2 linked regions of the Telluria mixta genome follow. The protein of the gene in region 2 binds, or shares a complex with, the protein of the main gene of each other region. Links are inferred from orthologs where the notes say so. Each region holds a gene or a part of one and is shown on either strand. Other genes may lie near its edges.

Region 1 (4,367 bases), 350 kb from region 2 along the record:
CGGCGCTCGCCGCGTTCGCGCTGTCGTTCATCGGTGCGTGGACCGTGACCCGCGTCCCGGGCGACTTCGTCAGGAGTCTCCTGCCGCTGATCCTCGTCGCGGTGGCCGTGTACACGTACAAGAAGAAAGACCTGGGCGCCGTGCATGCGCCGGCGCACAGCGGCATGACGGAACGGCTGCTCGCGATGGGTGTCGGCGCCGCCATCGGTTTTTATGACGGCTTCTTCGGCCCCGGCACCGGCAGCTTCCTGATCTTCCTGTTTGTTCGCTTCTTCGGATTCGACTTCCTCAGCGCGTCGGCGGCGGCGAAGATCGTCAACGTCGCCTGCAATATCTCGGCGCTGATCTGGTTCGGCTACAGCGGTCACCTGCTCTGGCAACTCGGCCTGTTGATGGCCGTGTGCCAGATCGCGGGTTCACTGGTCGGAACGCGGCTGGCGCTGAAGCACGGTAGCGGCTTCGTACGCAAGCTGTTCCTTGTCGTCGTCGGGCTGTTGATCGTAAAGACAGCGTTTGACACGTTCAAGCGCTTGGGCTGGTGATTGTTTCACGTGGAACAGTCAACGCGACTTGCGGACGCGTGTGACAAGCGTCGGCAAGTTCCACGCGCCACCGGGCGTAATCTGGCGGCACATGCCGCTCGTCGCGTCGGAGGTCTGCGTGAACGCGCGGCCGTCCCAGGTCCAAGTCGCGGTCGCGACGCAATCGGCGATGCCGCGACCCTTCTGGAATGAGCTAATGACGCCGTCGTCGTAATCGGTTGCGGACGTCGTGACCAGAACGGCGGAGTAGGGTGGCTTGGCGTCCACGACCCAGTAGCCGTCGCCCGTGTTGTAGGCGGCGGTCCAGCACGTGTGCGATACGAGCAGCTTGTCTTTCGTGAAAGGCCGGGCCTCGAACTCGCCCGATGTTTCGGACGTCGAGTCCAGCAGCTCGCAATCGCCTTCCTTCACCGTCTTGCGTAGCGCGGCCCTGAGCGCGCGCGTTTGGCTGGAAGTCAGTTTAATGGGATTCTTGTCCTGGCTGACTGGCCCTGCTTGCACCTCGGGCGCGGGCAATGGCGGCACAACACTTGATTCAGATTTGCTGCCCCGGCGCACCAGCGCACCGGGGGTGTCGAGCCGGCCCTGGAACTCATCCATCTTGAGCAGTACGGCATTGGCGCCGGCTGTCGATATGGTCCACGTCGTTCCCTTGCCGGACCAGGAGATGCGGCCATCCTTGAGCAGAGCCGGCAACAGGGCGCGGACCTGCGCATCGGTCAGCGTGAGGATGGACGACTTCGGGTCGATGCGGACGATGCCGAGGGCGCGGCCATCGAGGGACATTGCGAGCTGGTCGGGCGTCGGATGACGTTCGTCATCTGCCAGTTGCAGTTCGACCTTGACCGTCTGGTTCGGCCCCGCCGCGCGCGTGACCAGGAGGGTGGCGGCCGGACCATCGCCTTCGTCGTTATAGCCTGCGGCGCGGCAGGTTCGCGTATTGTCGCAGGCGAGTTCCCAGTCCTTGTGGCTGAAGGTGGTTGACGGCAGATCGGAGCGTGGATACGCGCTGGCGTTGGCGCTCAAGGCGAGCAGGGCATAGGTAAGCGGGCGAAGTTTAGACATGGTGGCAAGGTGAAGTGAGTGTGGCGAAAAGCCTAACACGTCACTGTTTCACGTGAAACAAATCGTCGTTTTCGGGGTCGAGCCGAAGCCGCACGGAAAAAAGAATCTATAATCGCTTCTTAATCCTCCTCGCAACACACTCCATCATGCTATTTCCGACTGAATTCGACGTGATCGTCGTTGGCGGCGGCCATGCCGGCACCGAAGCGGCGCTCGCGTCTGCGCGCATGGGCCAGAAGACCCTGTTGCTCACTCATAACATCGAAACCCTGGGCGCGATGTCCTGCAACCCGTCCATCGGCGGCATCGGCAAGGGCCACCTCGTCAAGGAAGTGGACGCCATGGGCGGCGCAATGGCTATCGCCACCGACGAAGCCGGTATCCAGTTCCGCATCCTGAACTCCTCGAAGGGCCCGGCTGTGCGCGCCACGCGTGCCCAGGCCGACCGCATGCTGTACAAGCAGGCGATCCGTTCGCGCCTGGAAAACCAGCCGAATTTGTGGCTGTTCCAGCAGGCCGTCGACGACCTGGTGGTCGAAGGCGACCGCGTCGTCGGCGCCGTCACCCAGATCGGCCTGCGCTTCCGTGCGCGCGCCGTCGTGCTGACGGCCGGCACTTTCCTCGACGGGAAGATCCACGTCGGCCTGCAGAATTACTCGGCCGGCCGTGCGGGCGACCCGCCGGCGGTCTCTCTGTCGTCGCGCCTGAAAGAACTCAAATTGCCGCAGGGCCGCCTGAAAACGGGTACGCCGCCGCGCATTGACGGCCGCAGCATCGACTTCTCCGTGATGACGGAACAGCCGGGCGACCTCGATCCGGTCCCGGTGTTTTCGTACATGGGCAATGCCGCGATGCACCCGAAACAGCTGCCGTGCTGGGTGACGCACACGAATGCGCAGACGCACGACATCATCCGCAACGGCCTCGACCGCAGCCCGATGTACACGGGCGTGATCGAGGGCGTCGGTCCGCGCTACTGCCCGTCGATCGAAGACAAGATCCACCGCTTCGCTTCGAAGGAATCGCACCAGATCTTCCTCGAACCGGAAGGCCTGACGACCAACGAGTTTTACCCGAACGGTATCTCCACGAGCCTCCCATTCGACGTGCAACTGGCCCTGGTGCGCTCGATGCGTGGCCTGGAAAACGCATTCATCCTGCGTCCCGGCTATGCGATCGAATACGATTATTTCGACCCGCGCGGCCTGAAGGCATCGCTGGAGACGAAGGCCGTCCAGGGCCTGTTCTTCGCCGGCCAGATCAACGGGACGACCGGCTACGAAGAAGCCGCGGCCCAGGGCATGCTGGCGGGTATCAACGCGGCGCTGCTGACGCAGGGCCGCGAGGCATGGACGCCGTCCCGCTCGGAGGCCTATCTCGGCGTGCTGGTCGACGACCTGACGACGCAGGGCGTCGCGGAGCCGTACCGCATGTTCACGAGCCGCGCGGAATACCGTCTGTCGCTGCGCGAAGACAATGCGGATATGCGCCTGACGGAGATCGGCCGCAAGTTGGGCGTCGTGGGCGATGCGCAGTGGGAAGCGTTCGAACGCAAGCGCGAAGCCGTTGCGCGCGAACTGGAGCGCCTGCGTGCGACGTGGGTCAACCCGCGCATTCTCGCCGCAGCCGAATCGGAACGTGTAATCGGCCAGGCCATCGAGCGCGAATACAACCTGGCGGACCTGCTGCGCCGTCCGGGTGTGGAGTACGACAAGCTGGTAACCCTGCAGGGTGTCGACGGCCAGGCGCTGGGCGGTCCGGGTGTGGAAGATCCGGCTGTGAAAGAACAGGTCGAGATCCAGCTGAAGTATTCGGGCTATATCGATCGCCAGGCACGTGAAGTCGAACGCCACGATCATTACGAAAACCTGAAATTGCCCGAGAACCTGAACTATCTCGAGATCGCGGCATTGTCGATCGAAGTGCGCCAGAAGCTCGATAAACAGCGGCCCGAAACGCTGGGCCAGGCCTCGCGCATTTCCGGTGTCACGCCGGCGGCAATTTCTCTGCTGCTCGTGCACCTAAAAAAACGCGGCGCCAAGGGTTTTACCAGTGTCCCGAACGAGGAATCGGCCGCATGAAGAATTTCGACCGAGCGGCCTTGTCCGCTGTGCTGGGGGAGGGCATCGATGCGATGCGCCTCGACGTGAGCCCGGCCCAGCAGGACAAGCTGATGAATTACCTAGCGTTGATGTTCAAGTGGAATGCCGTCTACAACCTGACGTCGCTGCGCGACCCGATGCAGATGGTCACGCACCACCTGCTGGATTCGCTGGCGGCCGTGCCGGCATTCGCGGCTGCAAAGAACGTGCTGGATGTCGGTTCCGGCGGTGGTTTGCCGGGCATCGTGCTGGCGATCGTTCGTCCCGACATGAAAGTGTCGATGATCGACACGGTCCATAAAAAAACAGCTTTCCTGACGCAAGTGAAAGCGGAGCTGGGCCTGGCCAACGTCACGGTGTACACGGCACGGGTGGAGCAATTGCAGGTGAGCGACAAATTCGATGTCATCACCTCGAGGGCTTTTGCCGACCTGTCGGATTTCGTCAACTGGTCTTCGCACCTGCTGGCCGACGGCGGCCGCTACATCGCCTTGAAAGGGGTAGCACCGAAAGACGAACAGGAACGGCTGCCGGCAGAGTGGAAGGTCGACAAGGTGGAACCGCTGGACGTACCAAGGCTCGGCGCCGAGCGTCACCTGGTATTCATCGAACGTTCCACGTGAAACAATCCCGCGAGCACTCCAGTCCCGGCACAAAC
Region 2 (5,316 bases):
GCAGTCGATGTTCTCGGCGCAGCCGCCGGCCAAGGTCGCGCAGGCCCCAAACCCGGCCAAGCCGAATGACCTGCCGACGGCCGCAACGCAGACTCCGGCCGGCACCGTCCCGGGCACGCCCGCGGCACCCGCGCCCGTGCAGACCCAGGTCATCACCGTCAGCACCGACGTCTATAAAGTCGACATCGACACGGCCGGCGGCGTGATCCGTCGCCTGGAACTGCTGAAATACCGCGACAAGGTCGACCAGACCAAGAACCAGGTGCTGTTCCAGGCCAACGGTCCGCGCGTCTACCTGGCCCAGACGGGCCTGACCGGCGCCAGCGCGGCCGGCGTCCTGCCGAACCACAACACCCCGTTCACGGTCCGTCCTGGCCCGCGCGCGCTGGACAGCAACAACCAGGTGCAGGTCGTGCTGGACGCGGAGCAGGGCGGCGTGCGCCTGACCAAGACCTTCACGTTCAAGCGCAACGACTACGTGATCGACGTGCGCCACGACGTGACGAACCTGACCCAGGCACCGGTGACCCCGTCGCTGTACTTCCAGCTCGAACATGACGGCATGAAGCCGGAAGGCGACACGTACTTCAACAGCAGCTACACGGGCCCGACCCTGTGGACGCCGGAAGAGCACTACCAGAAGCTGACCTTCGAAAAGATCGGCAAGGGCTCGGCCGAGCACGCGAAGACCGCGAAGGATGGCTGGATCGCGATCTCGCAGCACTTCTTCGTCTCGGCCTTCATCCCGCCGGCGAACACGCAGCGCGACATCTACACGAAGTCGCTGGGTAACAACCTGTTCGCGATCGGCGCCGTCGAGCCGCTGGGCACCGTGGCTCCGGGCGCGACCGTCTCGAACGCCGCGCGCCTGTACTCGGGCCCGCAGGTGCAGAGCCTGCTGGAAGGCGTGACCCCGGGCCTCGACCTGGTGCGCGACTACGCGTGGGCGGCGATCATCGCCAAGCCGATCTTCGCCACGATGAACTGGCTGCACTCGATGATCGGCAACTGGGGCTGGACCATCATCGCCTTCACGATCCTGATCAAGCTGCTGTTCTTCCCGCTGTCCGCGGCCGGCTACCGCAGCATGGCCAAGATGAAGACGGTGACGCCGAAGATGCAGGCGATCCGCGAGCGTTTCAAAAACGATCCGGTCAAGATGCAGCAGGCCACGATGGAGCTGTACAAGGCCGAGAAAATCAACCCGCTGGGCGGCTGCCTGCCGATCCTCGTGCAGATGCCGGTGTTCCTGGCCCTGTACTGGGTGCTGCAGGCCGCGGTCGAGATGCGCGGCGCACCGTGGGTGGGCTGGATCCACGACCTGACGGCACCGGACCCGTACTTCATCCTGCCGATCCTGTACGCGATCTCGATGTTCATCACGCAGAAGCTGAACCCGCAGCCGGCCGATCCGGTGCAGGCCAAGATGATGATGTTCATGCCGCTGGCGTTCTCGGTCATCTTCCTGTTCTTCCCGTCCGGCCTCGTGCTGTACTGGGTCGTGAACAACCTGATCTCGATGGCGCAGCAGTACGTCATCACCAAGAAGTTCGCGCCGGCCAAGTAACTCCGGCCTCGTGAGCGAAAAGCCCGTGTCCGCACGGGCTTTTTTATTGTTGGCAGCAGCCCGTCGTTCCCGCGCAGGCGGGAACCCAATTTGCACGCGTTACCACGGCGCCGGCAGTACTTGGGTCCCCGCCTTCGCGGGGACGACGTTCATGGGCATCAGTCCGACTAATAATCTACAATCCCACCCCATGAAACTCGACACCTCCCCCATCGCCGCCATCGCCACCGCCCCCGGCCGCGGCGGCATCGGCGTGGTGCGCGCCTCCGGCAAGGACTTGTCCGCCCTCGCGGCCGCGCTGTTCCCCGGCACGAAGCTCACGCCCCGCCACGCCACCTATGTGCCGTTCAAGGACGCCGCGGGCACCGTCATCGACGAGGGCCTCGCGCTGTACTTCAAGGCGCCGCATTCGTACACGGGCGAGGACGTGCTGGAACTGCAGGGCCACGGCGGCCCCGTCGTGCTGCGCATGCTGCTCGCGCGCGTGCTGGAGGCAGGCCGCGACCTGGACCTGCGCCTCGCCGAGCCGGGCGAATTCACGCGCCGCGCCTTCCTGAACGACAAGCTCGACCTCGCGCAGGCGGAAGCCGTGGCCGACCTGATCGACGCGTCCACCGAGGCCGCCGCGAAATCGGCGTCGCAATCGCTGTCCGGCGCCTTTTCGAAGGTCGTCCATGAACTGGTCGAGAAGACGATCAACCTGCGCATGCTCGTCGAGGCCACGCTCGACTTCCCGGAAGAGGAGATCGACTTCCTCGAGAAGTCCAATGCACGCGGCCAGTTGAAGGGCATCGTCGACGCGCTGGAAGCCGTGTTCCGCCAGGCGGCCCAGGGCGCGTTGCTGCGCGAGGGTTTGAATGTCGTGCTGGTCGGCCAGCCGAACGTCGGCAAATCGTCGCTGCTGAACGCACTGGCCGGATCGGACGTCGCCATCGTCACGCCGATCGCGGGCACGACGCGCGATAAAGTCAGCGAGACGATCCAGGTCGAGGGCATCCCGCTGAACATCGTCGACACGGCCGGCATCCGCGCCATCGACGAGGGCATCGACGTCGTCGAGCGCATCGGCATCGAGCGCACGTGGGGCGAGGTCGGCAAGGCGGACGTGATCCTGCACCTGCTCGACGCGAGCCTCGGCCCGGCCAAGGCCGACGAGGAGATCGTCGCCGCATTCCCGGCCGGCGTGCCCGTCGTGCGCATCTGGAACAAGATCGACCTGTCCGGCCACCAGCCGTCCGTGGACCCGGGCGCGGACGCGGTCAACATCTATTTGTCCGCGCACGAGAAGATCGGTATCGACCTGCTGCGCGCGGAACTGCTGCGCATCGCCGGCTGGCAGCAGACGGGCGAATCGCTGTACCTCGCGCGCGAACGCCACCTTGTCGCGCTGCGCCAGGCGCGCGAGCACCTGCGGTACGCCGCCGAGCACGCGGCGCAGGACGACCAGTCGCTGGATCTCTTTGCCGAGGAGCTGCGGCTCGCGCAGGACCAGCTGTCCAGCATCACGGGGCAGTTCACGCCGGATGATCTGCTGGGTGTGATCTTCAGCCGGTTCTGCATCGGTAAATAGACCGTTCCGGATGTGTGCTGGCGGCGTCCCGGATCAACTGGTGCGCCGCGCCAGCCTGAACATGTGCTCGCCCGTCCTTCCGGGCATGCCGCACGGCACGTACTGGACGGATCGCCGGATCGGGCGCAGGCTGGCCCCATGGTGCTGCGGACCTGGCCGGGGCGTCCGCGCCGCGAACCAGTCCTCATTCCAACGGTCGAAGTCGGGTACGCGGGAGACGCCATGGCGAATCGAGTCCTCATCATTTCCGCCGTCACGGACGACGTGCTTGCCCTCAGGGACGCGCTGGGCAATGCGCGCGACGGCCCGTTCGACGTGGAAGACGTTCCCGCCCTCGCTGCCGGCGTGCAGCGGCTGGCGGCGGGCGGCATCGATGCGGTCCTCTTGAACCTGACGCTGCCCGATGCGCAGGGCATGACCTGTTTCGACCGGTTGTACGAGGCAGCCTGCCACATACCCATCCTGACGCTGTGCGATCTCGACGACGAAGCCCAGGCCAAGGAAGCGGTCCAGCGCGGTGCCCAGGGCTGGCTGTCGCGGGGGTACTTCGACAATTACCTGGTGCCGCAATCGCTGCGCAACGTCATCGAACGCATGAAGGTGGAGCAGCGCCTGTACATCGCCCAGACCCGCGCGCAGATCACGCTCAACTCGATCGGCGATGCCGTCATCTCGGTCGACATGCATGGCTGTGTCGATTACCTGAACGTCGCGGCGGAACGGATGACCGGCTGGTCGCGCGACGAGGCGCGCGGGCGGCGCGTCGACGACATCCTGGCGATCGTCGACAACGTCACCGGGCGGCCGATCCCCAATCCGCTCGAATACATCCTGCGCGGCGACCCGTCCGCCGACCTGGCGGACGAGTGCGTGCTCATCGACCGCCAGGGCAGCCGCCTTCCGATCGAGGATTCGGCCGCGCCGATCCATGACTGGAACCGACATCTCGTCGGTGCGGTGATGGTGTTCCGCGACATCTCCCACAACGTGGCGTTGACGGCGAAGATGCGGCATCTGGCGCAACACGACTTCCTGACCAACCTGCCCAGCCGCATGCTGTTGAACGACCGCGTCTCGCTGGCGATCGCCCTGGCCAGGCGCAGCAACGCGTATCCGGTCCTGCTGTTCCTCGATCTCGACAAATTCAAGCACATCAACGATTCGCTCGGGCACGGCGTCGGCGACCAGCTCCTGCAGGCGGTCGCGGAACGCCTGCTGGCCTGCGTGCGCACGTCCGATACCGTCAGCCGCTACGGCGGCGACGAGTTCGTGATCCTGCTCGCCGACGAGCGTCATCCGCAGGACGCGGCGCTGACGGCGGAAAAGATCCTGCATGCGCTCGCCACGCCGTTCCTGATCGGCGAACAGGAATTGCACACCTCGACCAGCATCGGGATCGGCGTCTTTCCGTTCGACGGTACCGATGCGGTCACGCTCATCAAGAATGCCGATACGGCCATGTATCACGCAAAAGAACGTGGGCGTAATAACTACCAGTTCTTCCACCAGGCCATGAACCAGCGCGCCGTGGAGAGGCAATTGATCGAAAGCAATCTACGGCGTGCGCTGGAGCAGTCCGAGTTCACGCTGCACTACCAGCCGAAGGTCGACCTGCAGAACCATCGCATCACCGGCGTCGAGGCATTGCTGCGCTGGATGCATCCGGAATGGGGGCTGGTGCAGCCGGAGCGGTTCATCGCCATCGCCGAGGAATGCGGCCTGATCGTGCCGATCGGGCGCTGGGTGTTACGCGAAGCCTGCCTGCAAATCGTGCGCTGGCGCGAGGCGAGCATCCCGGGCGTGTCGATCGCGGTCAATGTGTCCGCCGTCGAATTCCGCCAGCGCGATTTTTTCGACCACGCACTGGCCATCCTCGAGGAAACGGGGGCCGATCCGGCCTGCCTGCAGCTCGAGCTGACCGAAACGGTCTTGATGCGCGACGTCGCCACGAGCGCGGACCTGCTGGCGAGGTTCAAGGCGCTCGGCGTCAAGATTGCCGTGGATGATTTTGGTACCGGCTATTCGAGCCTGAGCTACCTGAGCCAGTTTCCGATCGACGTGCTCAAGATCGACCAGTCGTTCGTCAGGGCGATCGACGGCGAAGCGGGAAAGAACGGTGCCATCGTCGGCGCGGTGATCGACATGGGCAGGAACCTGCACCAGCGCGTCATTGCCGAAG

The links.
Region 1: the proteins of mnmE (region 2) and mnmG are in contact, whole or in part, in a solved structure (PDB 9HIP), measured with the Escherichia coli proteins. The link is inferred for Telluria mixta from one-to-one orthologs.

The regions. Positions count from the first base shown.
Region 1 is NZ_CP119520.1:1,996,901-2,001,267, reverse strand. The notes cover bases 1,254-4,220. They hold mnmG (tRNA uridine-5-carboxymethylaminomethyl(34) synthesis enzyme MnmG), read left to right. Parts: upstream 1,254-1,753; coding sequence 1,754-3,688; downstream 3,689-4,220. Other genes in these bases: rsmG (16S rRNA (guanine(527)-N(7))-methyltransferase RsmG), read left to right, coding at 3,685-4,220; P0M04_RS08890 (DUF1176 domain-containing protein), read right to left, coding at 1,254-1,607. Outside these bases: P0M04_RS08895 (sulfite exporter TauE/SafE family protein), read left to right, coding at 1-542; more of P0M04_RS08890, read right to left, coding at 561-1,253; more of rsmG, read left to right, coding at 4,221-4,332. UniProt on the Escherichia coli protein: NAD-binding protein involved in the addition of a carboxymethylaminomethyl (cmnm) group at the wobble position (U34) of certain tRNAs, forming tRNA-cmnm(5)s(2)U34.
Region 2 is NZ_CP119520.1:2,348,679-2,353,994, forward strand. The notes cover bases 1,137-3,947. They hold mnmE (tRNA uridine-5-carboxymethylaminomethyl(34) synthesis GTPase MnmE), read left to right. Parts: upstream 1,137-1,757; coding sequence 1,758-3,137; downstream 3,138-3,947. Other genes in these bases: yidC (membrane protein insertase YidC), read left to right, coding at 1,137-1,567; P0M04_RS10435 (putative bifunctional diguanylate cyclase/phosphodiesterase), read left to right, coding at 3,360-3,947. Outside these bases: more of yidC, read left to right, coding at 1-1,136; more of P0M04_RS10435, read left to right, coding at 3,948-5,316. UniProt on the Escherichia coli protein: Exhibits a very high intrinsic GTPase hydrolysis rate. Involved in the addition of a carboxymethylaminomethyl (cmnm) group at the wobble position (U34) of certain tRNAs, forming tRNA-cmnm(5)s(2)U34.